DNA from 3 places in the Pseudomonas sp. LBUM1651 genome. Region 3 is predicted to be linked to each of the others. Evidence: predicted binding sites of a transcription regulator. Region 3 holds the regulator's gene; each other region holds the start of a gene.
The links. Region 3 encodes FliA, which starts transcription of late flagellar genes. Its sites were predicted from a motif close to CTAAAGTTTNNNNNNNNNNNGCCGNTAA; they were not measured.

Region 1: ACA066_RS03870 (methyl-accepting chemotaxis protein) is a predicted target of FliA. The motif match lies at 2,298-2,325, and genes of this name have one in related genera.
Region 2: ACA066_RS14480 (methyl-accepting chemotaxis protein) is a predicted target of FliA. The motif match lies at 2,661-2,688, and genes of this name have one in related genera.

What each region holds. Positions count from the first base shown of each region.
Region 1 covers NZ_CP166805.1:847,747-852,203, forward strand. Annotated here, with positions in the region: gene ACA066_RS03855 (DUF1631 domain-containing protein) at 1-695, shown strand, start outside; gene ampD (1,6-anhydro-N-acetylmuramyl-L-alanine amidase AmpD) at 760-1,317, shown strand; gene ampE (regulatory signaling modulator protein AmpE) at 1,330-2,166, shown strand; gene ACA066_RS03870 (methyl-accepting chemotaxis protein) at 2,414-4,444, shown strand.
Region 2 covers NZ_CP166805.1:3,119,146-3,123,602, forward strand. Annotated here, with positions in the region: gene ACA066_RS14460 (LysR substrate-binding domain-containing protein) at 12-920, shown strand; gene ACA066_RS14465 (MmcQ/YjbR family DNA-binding protein) at 917-1,276, shown strand; gene ACA066_RS14470 (DUF1294 domain-containing protein) at 1,273-1,701, opposite strand; gene ACA066_RS14475 (undecaprenyl-diphosphate phosphatase) at 1,698-2,528, opposite strand; gene ACA066_RS14480 (methyl-accepting chemotaxis protein) at 2,816-4,450, shown strand.
Region 3 covers NZ_CP166805.1:1,731,325-1,735,781, forward strand. Annotated here, with positions in the region: gene flhF (flagellar biosynthesis GTPase FlhF) at 1-171, shown strand, start outside; gene fleN (flagellar synthesis regulator FleN) at 288-1,118, shown strand; gene fliA (RNA polymerase sigma factor FliA) at 1,115-1,855, shown strand; gene ACA066_RS07995 (chemotaxis response regulator CheY) at 2,023-2,394, shown strand; gene ACA066_RS08000 (protein phosphatase CheZ) at 2,417-3,205, shown strand; gene ACA066_RS08005 (chemotaxis protein CheA) at 3,253-4,457, shown strand, end outside.

The DNA of each region.
Region 1 (4,457 bases), 880 kb from region 3:
TGGCGTTTGTCCAGGAGGCCTGGAGCCAGGTGCTGTTGCTGACCTGCCTCAAGCACGGCGATCAGTCGGCCGAATGGCATGCCGATGTGCAAACCATGGAACAACTGGTCTGGAGCGTGCAGCATCATGACGAACCTGACGCCAGCCTGCGCCTGTTGGCACTGGTGCCGGGGTTGCTCAAGTCCTTGCGTGACGGGTTGAGCAGTTCGGCGTTCGATCCGTTCGCCACCGGGGAGTTTTTCAGTGAACTGGAAAGCCTGCACGTTCAGCTGTTCGAGCGCCCGGATCAGACACCTGCATCCACCCGCGAAGCCGATGCGCCGGTGATGGTGCAAGTGCAGGAAGAAATCGTCCTGTGCACCGCCGACGAAGGGGCGGTGGTGTCGACCTCGGTGCGCTTGCCGACGGATGAAGCGGGCCTGATTCAGGTCGATCAACTGCACGTGGGTTGCTGGGTCGAATTTCAGGAGGACGAGGATCACAACCTGCGCTGCAAGCTGGCTGCGATCATCGAGGCCACGGGCAACTACATTTTCGTCGACCGCACCGGGATGAAAGTACTGGAACGCAGCCGTACCGGCCTGGCCCTGGATTTTCGCCGTGGCGCGGTGCGAACCCTGGACGACACCTTGCTCTTCGACCGGGCGCTGGAGTCGGTAATCGGCAACCTGCGGCGTCTCAATCGCGGCAAGTGATCGCGCGCCGGGGGGCTATCGCGGCATACTGGGCGCCAACACAGTCGACGTTGAAGGAACCTGTATGCAGTTGGACCCCGCGAGCGGTTGGTGTCAGGGCGTGAATGTATGTCCGTCACCCAACTTCAATGCGCGCCCCACGGGCGAAATTTCCCTGCTGGTGATCCACAACATCAGTCTGCCGCCGGCGCAGTTCGCCACCGGCAAGGTGCAGGAATTTTTCCAGAATCGGCTGGATGTCACAGAGCATCCCTACTTTGAAGGGATCGCTGACCTGCGGGTGTCCGCGCACTTTCTGATTGAGCGTGACGGCACTGTCACTCAGTTTGTCTCATGTCTTGAGCGCGCCTGGCATGCTGGCGTGTCGTGTTTCGACGGTCGGGAAATCTGTAACGACTTTTCCTTGGGCATCGAGCTCGAAGGCACGGATGACCTACCGTTCACCGACGCTCAATATGAGGCGTTGACGGCCCTGACCTTGCAGCTGCAAAGCACTTTCACGGCCATCACCGCACAGCGCATCTGCGGACATAGCGACATCGCGCCGGGGCGCAAGACCGATCCGGGGCCGGCGTTCGACTGGGCTCGTTATCGCACCGCCTTGGCGCGCCGCCCTGGCTAAAGAGGAACAAGAATGAGTTTTCTGGTGTTGCTGTTGGCGGTGTGGATCGAGAAATTCTCGGCCCTGCGCCATCGGATTCAACGTGACGGTGGCTGGGTACGCGAGCTTCACAAGCTTGAAGTCAGCCCGCGTCTGGCCAACCGTCCGTGGTTGATGTTGGTGATTCTGGTGTTGCTGCCGGTGGCGCTGCTGGGCTTGCTACTGGTGGTTCTGGAGCCGGTGGCTTACGGACTGTTGGCGTTGCCGGTGCATTTGCTGGTGGTCATCTACAGCCTGGGTCGCGGCGATCTGCTGGCCGGTCTCGGGCCGTTTCGCGATGCCTGGCGCCGGGAAGACCTGCAGGCCGCCGCTCACGTGGCACAGCGCGACCTGGATATTTGCGCCGACAGCGGCGAACAACTGCTGGAGCGGGTGGAAGGGCATCTGCTCTGGGAGGCCTACCAGAGCTTTTTTGCGGTGATTTTCTGGTACTTCCTGTTGGGCCCGGTGGCGGCGTTGAGCTATCGACTGCTGGCACTTGCCGAAGAACACGGGCAGAACCTCGCTGTCGTCGAGCGCGCCGCACAATTACGCCACGCGTTCGATTGGGTGCCGGTGCGTCTGCTGGCGGCCAGCTTCGCGTTGGTCGGCAACTTTGTCGCGGTCAGCCGGGTGATGCTGCACGAACTGCTGAACTGGAACATCAGCGCCGCCCAGTTGATCGAGAAGGTCGGGCTGGTGGCCGGTGAAATTCCTGCGCCGGTGGTCGGGCCGGACGGCATCAACAGTCTCGACCGGATCTGGGAATTGCTGCTGCGAGCGGCGGTGCTCTGGTACGCCGGTTTTGCGCTGTGGACCGTCCTTCCCTAAGTACACCGACCTCTGTAGGAGCAGAGCTTGCTCGCGAAGACGGTGTGTCATTCAACAGTTAAGTTGCCTGACACACCGTCTTCGCGAGCAAGCTCTGCTCCTACAAGGACCGTGCCCTCTCTCACGTTAACCTTAAGTTACAAAACCTCCCGCCGATTTAAGCTATACAGAGATAGCACTGAATAGTGGCTATCTGCTGTCTGTCTGTGCCTGCCAATAAAAATAAGAATGCAAAGGGAGACTTCCAGTGAAGAGCTTGCTCTATCCCGCCGTCGCGCTAATGAATCGCCTGAGCTTCGGCATGAAGTTCAGCCTGATCAGCGTTCTGTTCCTGGTGCCGATGCTGGTGACCAACTTTTACCTGGTGCGCGATTCCTATCGTGAATTCCAGGGCACTCAGGTCGAACTGCAGAGCCTCGACCTGCTGGGCAGCAGCCTGACCTTGCGACGCGACCTGGAAACCCTGAACAATCTGGTGCAGATCAACGTCACCCTTGGCCAGTCCGGCAAGGCAGGAAATGTCGAGTCCAAGATCAGTGCCCTGGAACAAAGCGTTTTGGCCCGCCTGCAAGGGCTGGCGGCGATGACCACCGATCCAGAACAAATCACGGTTTTTGATGGCAAACGCGATGAAATGATCACCGCGTTCAAGGCCCAGCAAGCAGAAAACTCCCTGCAAAGCAAAAGTGCGCTGATCGGCAAGTTGCTCGGCAATGCACAGATTTTCAGCCAGATCATCGCCAGTCAGGCAGGTTTGAGCCGTGACAGCCAGAGCGACATGCGTCAACTCACTGAACTCATCACCAACGTCACGCCGCCCGTCACTCAGACATTGGGCGATGGCCGGGCAATGGGCTCTTACTCTCTGGGGCAAGGGTTCCTGAATTCTTCTTCGAGCACCCGTTTCGATGAGTTGCTGGCGCAGATCGAAAAGCTGCAGGCCGAGTACGGCCTGAAATTGCAGGACGCGCTGGGCTCAAGCAAAGCGGCGCGTGAAACCCTGACCGCCCAGGCCGAGAGCAGTAAGGCGACGCTGAAAAAAGCCAGTGAACTGTTCGAAGAACAAGTGGTGATGGCAGACACCCTCGATGCGCCGTGGCAGGCCTTCTACGATCAGGTCACCGGCCTGATGGACCAGACTTACCAACTCAACGAAGCCACCCTGAAATTCCTCGATACCCAGTTGCAACAGCGACTGACTCAGAACCGTACGCACATGGTCCTGCAGGCCGTCGCGCTGTCGGTGGTATTTGTGTTGATCTTCTACCTCTACGGCGGCTTCTACGCCTCGACCCGCACCACCCTCAAGCGTCTTGGCGCGATGATGGACAAGGTGGCAGCCGGTGACATGACCGTGACCTTCAACGCCAACAGCCGTGATGAGCTGGGTGAGTTGGGCGAGGTGTTCAACGGCACCGTGAAGAAAATCCATGACTTGATCGAGCGTGTCGGCCACACCGTCGGTGAAGTCGAGCGTCAGGCCGGTCAGGTCGAGAATGTGTCGGCCCAGAGTAACCAGGCCGTCGCGGGGCAGCGCACGCAGATCGAACAGGTCGCCACGGCCATGAATCAGATGTCGGCCACGTCACTGGAGGTGGCCCGCAGTGCTGCGGCGGCGGTCAACAGTGCCCACAGTGTCAACGACGAGACCATCAGTGGGCGCGGTCTGGTGGAGTCGCAACAGGGGAGCATTGCTGCCCTCGCGAGCGAGATCGATCAGTCAGTCCTGGTGATCAATCAACTGGCCAGCGACAGCCAGTCCATCAGTCGCGTGCTGGAGGTGATCAAGAGCATCGCCGAGCAGACCAACCTGCTGGCGCTCAACGCGGCCATCGAAGCGGCCAGGGCGGGCGAGCAAGGCCGAGGTTTCGCGGTGGTGGCGGACGAGGTCCGGACCCTGGCCAAACGCACCCAGCAATCCACTGAAGAAATCGAGCAGATGATTGCCAAACTGCACAGTGGTGTCGGCGCAGCGGTGAAAGCCATGGGCACCAGCCATCAAATGGCCAATGGCACGGTGGGGCAGTCGGAAAAGGTCCAGCAGGCGCTGGAAAATATCCTTGGGGCGGTGGGAATGATCGTCGACCAGAACCAGCAGATCGCCGCCGCCGTAGAACAACAGACCGCCGTGGCGCACGACATCGACCAGAACATCGTCGAGATCAACCGTGCCGGCGAGCGCACCGCCGAAGGCGCGCACCAGACCGAGGATGCCAGTCGGGCGTTGTCGGCTCAGGTGGTGGAGCTGAAACAATTGATCAGCGCGTTCCGGGTTTGAAGCCGCACCGCTT
Region 2 (4,457 bases), 1.4 Mb from region 3:
GAGTTAAAACCATGCAAGACCTCAATGATCTCTACTACTTCGCCAAGGTGGTCGAAGCCGGTGGCTTCGCAGCGGCCGGGCGTTTGCTGGGCATTCCCAAGTCGCGGTTGTCGCGGCGGATCGCCGAGCTTGAGGAACGCCTTGGCGCACGCCTGTTGCAACGCACCACGCGGCAACTGAAGTTGACCGCCGTGGGCGAACGCTATTTGCGGCACTGTCAGGCCATGCTGCTGGAAGCCGAGATGGCCGATGAAGCCGTGGCCAGCATGTCCAGCGAACCTCGCGGACGCCTGCGGGTGTCCGCCCCGGTAGGGTTGGCCCATCAATTGTTACCGACGGTTGTCAGCAGCTTTCTCGAGAAATACCCTCAGGTTCAACTGGAAGTCATGCTGCTCAACCGCAGGGTCGATCTGGTGACCGAGGGCGTCGATGTGGCGTTGCGTGTGCGGGAGCTGGGGGATGAAGACCCCTTACTGGTCACCCGACGTTTGCGTCAGGCTCAGCTGTGGCTGGTGGCCAGTCCCGATTTATTGCAAGGCCGGGAAATCAACCACCCGGAAGACTTGAAGGGTTTGCCGGTACTCGGCGCCCTTGAAGCCGACCGCATGGTGCACATCCGCATGCTCGACCAGCAGGGCCAAAGTCATGACCTCGCACTCGAAGCGCGACTCGGTATCGACGACTTCATCGTGCGCAAGGCTTGCACCCTCGCCGGGCAGGGTTTCACCATGCTGCCAATGATGTACTGCGAGCAAGAACTGGAAAGCGGCGCGCTGGTGCAGTTACTGCCCGACTGGTCTTTGCCTGGCGGCTGGCTGCAAGCGGTCTACCCTCACCGGCGCGGGGTCATGCCGGCCGTCCGCGCCTGGCTCGACCATTTGATCGAATCATTCAATGCCTGCGGGGACCGACTGATATGAAAGCTGGACGCATGAGCGAAGAGGACGTCGCACAGTTCTGCCTGGCATTGCCGGGTGCGCGGGAAGACTACAAGTGGGGTGGTGTGCGGGTGTTTTCGATTGCCGGGAACAAGATGTTCGCCCTGCAGAACCTGCGGGGCGAATCCCTCGCCTTCAAGGTCGACAAGGATCTGTTTCTGGGGCATTGCGATCGCCCGGGCGTTCATCCGGCGCCGTACTTGGCTCGGGCCCAGTGGATCATCATGCAAACGCCCTACCCGCTGGGCGCCGAAGAATTGCAATGCCTGTTGCAACGTTCTCATCAACTGGTGGTAAGCAAGCTGCCCAAGCGCACGCAGGTCGGACTGCTGCTTTAGAACAGCGCCAACAGGTTTGCACCCAGGAACAGCTGATCAATCCAGAACACTTGATGCAGCAGCACGATCATCCAGAAAAGCAGCTGAAACGACACTTTGCGCGTCTTGTGCCGGAACACTTGCTGGGCAAGCAAGGCGCCTGGCCAGCCACCGGCGAGTTCCACCGCATGCAACACGTTCTCGGGCGTACGCCAGGTATCGGTGCGGGCCTTGCGCTTGTCGCTCCAATAAAGGAAGAACGCCAACACGCTGACGATGCCGTAGGCTGCCAGGGGAATCAGTGAAATCCCTCGCAGCCAAAACGACAACGAGCCCATCAGCGGCAGCGCGCACACGACTGCGAACACCAGCAGTTTCAGCCTTGGGTTCTGGATCTGCCCTCCGGAGTTGCGTCCGGGGCTGTTGCGCCCGCTGGCATCATTCATGGCTTGACCGCGGTCCAGTCGACCCAGCCGAACTGCCAGGTAGCCAGAATCACCACACCGAACGCAATGCGATACCAGGCGAACGCCGCGTAGCTGTGGCTGCCGATGAACAAAAGTAAGGCTCTGACAGCTATCATCGCGAAGATGAATGCGGTAACGAAGCCGATGGCGAACACCGGCAAATCAGCCGGCACGAACAGGTCGCGGTACTTGTAGCCCGAGTACACCGCAGCGCCGACCATGGTCGGCATCGCCAGGAAAAACGAAAACTCGGTGGCCGTCTTGCGCGACAAGCCGAACAGCAAACCGCCAATAATGGTCGAGCCGGAACGCGAGGTCCCGGGAATCATTGCCAGGCACTGGGCAAAGCCGACTTTCAGGGCGTCTTTCCAGGTGATTTCGTCGACCGTATGGGCATGCACTTCATGCTGACGCTGCTCAGCCCACAGCATGACGATACCGCCAACGACCAACGCGGTGGCCACGGTGATCGGGTTGAACAGATACTCGTGAATCAGATCAGCGAAAATCACCCCCAACACCACGGCCGGCAGGAAGGCTATCAGCAGATTCGCGGTGAAACGTCGAGCGCTCGGCTGCGTCGGCAAGTCAATGACCACGTCGAAAATCTTGCGGCGAAACTCCCACACCACCGCCAGGATCGCCCCCAGTTGGATAATGATGTTGAAGGCCATGGCCCGCTCGCCACCGAAGTTGAGCAAGTCAGCAACGATAATCTGGTGCCCGGTACTGGAAATGGGCAAAAACTCTGTCAGCCCTTCTACAACCCCAAGAATCAATGCCGAAAAGGCAGTCCAAAGATCCATCAATCCCCCAAGAAGCGATGCGCGACGGCATGCCCCGTTAGTATTTTTTTCAAAACAGTCAGCGTAGCTGAAAGGCCCGCGCGCGCAGAATCCGGACGGAACCGTAAAAATTCCGTGAAACATCGACTTGGATTCAGGTATTTCCGTGCGGGGCCGAAATCCTATCAGACAAGGCTGATGAACGCTGCCACGTTATAGGACTTGGGTCGGATATACCCGATCGGCAAAATGTGGTTGGATGCTGGCGATCATTTATTACAAGAAAAAGAAACCGGAGTGACCGCGTTATGAACAGCTTGCGAAATATGTCGATCAGCCGCCGTTTGTGGCTCATTTTGATCGTGGCCGTCATGATGCTTTTGACGTTGGGCGTGTTGATGCTCAAGCAGATCCACGAAGACCTGTATCACGCCAAGGCCCAGAAAACCCAGCACGTGGTGCAGACTGCCAGCGGCATTCTGACCTATTACCACGGACTGGAAACTGCCGGCACGCTCACACGCGAGGCCGCGCAGAAACAGGCACTGACCGCCGTTCGCGGCCTGCGCTATGACCAGAACGACTACTTCTGGATCAACGACCTGACGCCGGTGATGATCATGCACCCGGCCAACCCGAAACTCGATGGCCAGAACCTCTCGGCGATCCGCGACCCGGACGGGTTTGCGCTGTTCAATGAAATGGTCGCCCTCGCCAAAGCCAAGGGCGCCGGCGCAATCGACTATCGCTGGCCGAAACCGGGCGCCAGCGAGCCGGTAGCGAAAACTTCCTACGTCAAACTGTTCGAACCCTGGGGCTGGGTGATCGGCTCGGGCGTGTACATCGATGACATGCAAGCCGAATTCATGGCCCAGGTGTGGAAAGCGACCGTCGTCGGGCTGGTGATTGCCGCCATCATGGCGCTGCTGGTGATCCTGATTGCCCGCAGCATCGTGCGTCCACTCCAGGAAACCGTGAACGCCATGGCCAACATTGCCAGCGGCGAAAGCGATCTGACGCGCACCCTCGATACCCATGGCCAGGATGAAGTGACGCAACTGGCCCGCCACTTCAATGCCTTTACCGCCAAACTGCGGCTGGTGATCGGTCAATTGCAGGCGTCCGCCAGCGCTCTGGGCCAGTCGTCCAGCGAGCTGGGCAACGACGCTGCCCAGGCCCAGCAACGCAGTCAGCAACAATCCCAGCAGATGGAACTGGTGGCCACGGCCATCAATGAAGTGACATACGGCGTGCAGGATGTAGCGAAGAACGCCGAGCAGGCGGCCAGCGAAATGCGCGATGCCGAATCCCAGGCGCAGCAGGGCCAGGTCAACATCGACAGCAGCCTGCAACAGATCGACACGTTGTCTGGCACCATCGATCAGGCCGTGGAAGTCATCCGCACCCTGGCCACCGAAAGCACCCAGATTGGCAGCGTGCTGGAAGTGATCCGCTCCATCGCCGAGCAAACCAACCTGCTCGCCCTCAACGCCGCCATCGAGGCCGCCCGGGCCGGCGAGCAAGGTCGCGGGTTTGCCGTCGTGGCAGATGAGGTGCGCCTGCTGGCCCAGCGCACCCAGAAGTCCACCGCCGAGATCCAGTCGATGATCGAACGCTTGCAAGGCCACTCCGAAGCGGCGGTCAAGGTCATTGGCGACAGCAGTCGCGCGTCCCAACTGACCATCGAACAGGCCGGCCTCGCCGGTGCGAGCCTGAATGCCATTGGCCAGGCACTGCGCAACCTCAACGGCCTGAACGCCTCCATCGCCAGCGCCACCCTGCAACAGGCCCACGTGGTCGAGGACATCAACCAGAACGTCACCCAGGCCGCCGATTTGTCCCACAGCACGGCGCTGGCGGCGGAACAATCGAGTGTGGCGAGCGTGCGTCTCAAGGATCTGAGCGAGCAGTTGAACGGGTTGCTCAAGCAGTTCCGCGTGTAACAAGACA
Region 3 (4,457 bases):
GTGGCTTACCTGACCGATGGACCGCGGATTCCGGATGATTTGCATCTGCCGCGTCGTCATCAGCTGGTGAGCCGTGCCGTCAGCGTGCAAATGCAGGAAGAACCCAGCGAAGAAGCCATGGCTGACATGTTCGCTGATATTTACCACAGCCCGACCAAGCAGGTTGGCTGAGGTATTAATGAACAGTTTTTGTACCTACATCGATGGTCTGCCATGCATTGTTCCGTTTGTGAACGCGCAGCCAGTAATGTGGCCTCCGTCTATGCAAGACAAGGTAAAGAAATAACATGGGCAGCATGCATCCCGTACAGGTGATCGCGGTGACCGGCGGCAAAGGTGGCGTCGGGAAGACTAACGTGTCAGTGAACTTGTCCCTGGCTCTAGCTGAGCTCGGCCGGCGCGTCATGCTGTTGGACGCCGATCTGGGGCTGGCGAACGTCGACGTCCTGCTGGGACTGACACCCAAACGTACCCTGGCCGACGTCATCGAAGGCCGCTGTGAGCTGCGCGACGTGTTGTTGCAGGGGCCCGGCGGGATCCGCATCGTCCCGGCGGCGTCCGGCACTCAGAGCATGGTGCATCTGAGCCCGGCGCAACATGCCGGCCTGATCCAGGCGTTCAGCGATATCGGCGACAACCTCGACGTCCTGGTGATCGACACCGCTGCGGGTATTGGTGACTCGGTAGTCAGTTTCGTTCGCGCCGCGCAGGAAGTCTTGCTGGTGGTCTGCGACGAGCCGACCTCGATCACCGACGCCTACGCACTGATCAAACTGCTGAACCGCGACTACGGCATGAACCGCTTCCGCGTCCTGGCCAACATGGCCCAGAGCCCGCAGGAAGGACGCAACCTGTTCGCCAAGTTGACCAAGGTCACGGATCGCTTCCTCGACGTCGCCTTACAATACGTCGGTGCGGTGCCGTACGACGAAAGCGTGCGCAAGGCCGTTCAGAAGCAGCGCGCGGTTTATGAAGCTTTCCCGCGTTCCAAGTGCTCCCTGGCCTTCAAGGCCATCGCACAAAAGGTCGATACCTGGCCGCTGCCTGCCAACCCGCGTGGGCACCTGGAGTTTTTCGTCGAGCGCCTCGTGCAACAAACGGCAGGACCCGTGCTATGACAGCCAGCGGTTACAACCTATACAAGAAATCGGCACGTGACGCGCAGTACGAGCTGATCGAGCGTTACGCGCCACTGGTCAAACGCATTGCTTACCACTTGCTGGCGCGACTGCCAGCCAGTGTCCAGGTCGAAGACCTGATCCAGGCCGGCATGATCGGCCTGCTTGAAGTATCGACCAAATACGACGCCAGCAAAGGCGCGAGTTTCGAGACGTACGCGGGCATTCGAATCCGCGGCGCGATGCTCGATGAAGTCCGCAAGGGGGACTGGGCGCCACGCTCGGTCCACCGCAATACCCGCATGGTCAGCGACGCAATTCGCTCGATTGAAGCTAAAACCGGCCGTGACGCTAAAGATCACGAAGTTGCGGCCGAACTCCAATTGAGTCTCGACGATTACTACGGGATTTTGAACGACACCCTGGGCAGCCGGTTATTCAGTTTCGACGATCTGTTGCAGGACGGCGAACACGAAGGGCTGCACGAGGATGGCGCGAGTGCTCATATCGAGCCGTCACGCGATCTGGAAGATGAACGCTTCCAGGCGGCGCTGGCGGACGCGATTGCCAATTTGCCGGAGCGTGAGCGACTGGTGTTGGCGCTGTACTACGACGAAGAGTTGAATCTCAAGGAAATCGGTGAGGTCCTGGGGGTCAGCGAATCTCGGGTCAGCCAGTTACACAGCCAGTGCGCGGCCCGTTTGCGGGGGCGTTTGGGGGAGTGGCGAGCGCGCTGAAGGCAGTGTGGGGACACTGCGAACGTGGCTGGTGTGGTGTTGAACTGCGCCGGTCTCGATCTGTTGTGCTCCAGACAGTCATTGAGTGCTTTGCCGGATTGATTGAAATGGCGCGTCCAGGTGCTGGGCGCGTTTAAGACTGCTTGGAGGTCGAATTGGACAAGAACATGAAAATCCTCATCGTTGATGACTTCTCAACGATGCGGCGGATCATAAAAAACCTGTTGCGTGACCTTGGGTTCACCAACACGGTCGAGGCTGACGATGGCGTTACTGCCATTCCGGTTCTCAACAGCGGAAGCATCGACTTTCTGGTAACGGACTGGAACATGCCTGGCATGACCGGTATCGATCTGCTGCGTCACGTGCGCGCCGATGAAAAGCTCAAGCACCTGCCAGTGCTGATGGTGACCGCTGAAGCCAAGCGCGAGCAGATCATCGAAGCGGCCCAGGCTGGTGTTAACGGCTATGTGGTCAAACCCTTCACGGCCCAGGCGTTAAAAGAAAAAATCGAGAAGATTTTCGAACGCATCGGTTGAGAAACTGCGCCACGGGGGAGCTATGGACCAAAACGAATCTTCACAGGGCGATTTTGAATCGACCCTGAAAAAACACGCAGTCGAGCTGGTCGAAAGCCTTGAGAAAGGCAAGTTCGGCGACGCTGTGCAACTGATCCATGAGCTCAATCAGACCCGTGACCGCGGCCTGTATCAGGAAGTGGGCAAGCTCACCCGCGAGCTGCACAGCGCGATCGTCAATTTCCAGATTGACCCGCACATGCCGCAAGCCGAGGAAGTTTCGCAAATCACGGATGCCACCGAGCGTCTGGGTTACGTTGTGAAGCTGACCGAGGCTGCCGCCAACCGCACCATGGATCTGGTCGAAAACTCCACACCGCTGGTCAACAGCCTGAGCGATGAAGCGCAGGCGCTGAGCACGGACTGGGGGCGGTTCATGCGTCGCGAAGTCGGGGCCGAGGAATTCCGCGAACTGGCTCGGCGTGTCGACGGTTTCCTGACACGCAGCAGCGCGGATAATCGCGTGGTGTCGAGCAACCTCAACGACATTCTGCTCGCTCAGGATTACCAGGACCTCACAGGTCAAGTGATCAAGCGTGTGACCCAATTGGTCACCGAAGTTGAAAGCAACCTGCTCAAGCTCGTGCTTATGGCCAGTCAGGTGGACCGCTTTGCGGGCATCGAACATGACCGTGAAGCGATGCTTGCTGAAAAAGATCCGCAAAAACATCTCTCTCAGGGTGAAGGTCCGCAGATTCATGCCGATAAAAGAGAAGACGTTGTGTCCGGTCAGGACGATGTGGACGATTTGCTATCCAGCCTAGGGTTTTAGGTATTTTAGGTATTTTAGGTTTTTAGACCTGTAGGAGCACACCCTTAATGAGCTTCGGCGCCGATGAAGAGATCCTTCAGGATTTCCTGGTTGAGGCCGGCGAGATTCTAGAGCAACTGTCCGAACAGCTGGTCGAGCTTGAAAGCCGACCGGATGATGCGGACTTGCTCAATGCAATTTTTCGCGGTTTTCACACTGTAAAAGGGGGCGCCGGCTTCCTCCAGCTCAACGAGCTGGTGGAGTGCTGTCACATCGCCGAGAACGTGTTCGACATCCTGCGCAAGGGTGAACGTCGCGTCGACTCGGAATTGATGGACGTGGTTCTCGAAGCGCTGGACGCGGTGAACAGCATGTTCAGCGAAGTCCGCGAACGCAGCCCGATCACGGCTGCCACGCCTGAATTGCTCGCGGCCCTGGCCCGTCTGGCCGAGCCGCAAACCGCCGATGAAGCCGCACCTGTGGCTGAAGTGGTGGAAGAACCGGCTGCCGAAGCCGAATCAGGCGACATCACCGATAACGAATTCGAACAACTGCTGGACTCGCTGAACGCCGTCAAGGCTCAGGCCGAGGCGCCCGTGGTGGCTGCGCAGCCTGCTTCGCTGCCTGCCGCGGATGCAGCAGCCAGCGACGAAATCACCGATGCAGAATTCGAGTCGTTGCTCGATCAATTGCACGGCAAAGGCCAGTTCGCCGTCGACGCGGTGGCAGCGCCTGCTGCACCGGCTGCCCCGAAAGCGACAGGCGACAGTTCCGACATTACCGACGACGAGTTCGAAGCACTGCTCGATCAACTGCACGGCAAGGGCAACTTTGCCGTCGACGCGCTGGAGTCGGCCATTGCTTCGGCCCCGGCCGCCGCTGTGCCTACCGCTAAAGCGGCCGGCAGCGATCTGATCTCGGATCACGAGTTCGAATCGCTGCTCGACGAATTGCACGGTAAAGGCAAGTTCACTGAAGTTGGCACCGGTTCCGCCGCTTCTTCGGTAGCGGCACCCGTCGCCAAAGCCCCGGCACCTGTCGCCAAGGCGCCCGAGCCAAAAGCCGAAGCGCCGAAGCCTGCTGCCGCCGCTGCACCGGCGCCAGCCCGTGCACCAGCCGCGCCGCCGGCGGAAAAACCGGCCAGCGAAGCCGAGACCACCGTGCGGGTCGACACCGCGCGTCTCGACGAAATCATGAACATGGTTGGCGAATTGGTACTGGTGCGTAACCGCCTGGTTCGCTTGGGCGCCAACAGCGCCGATGAGGCCATGTC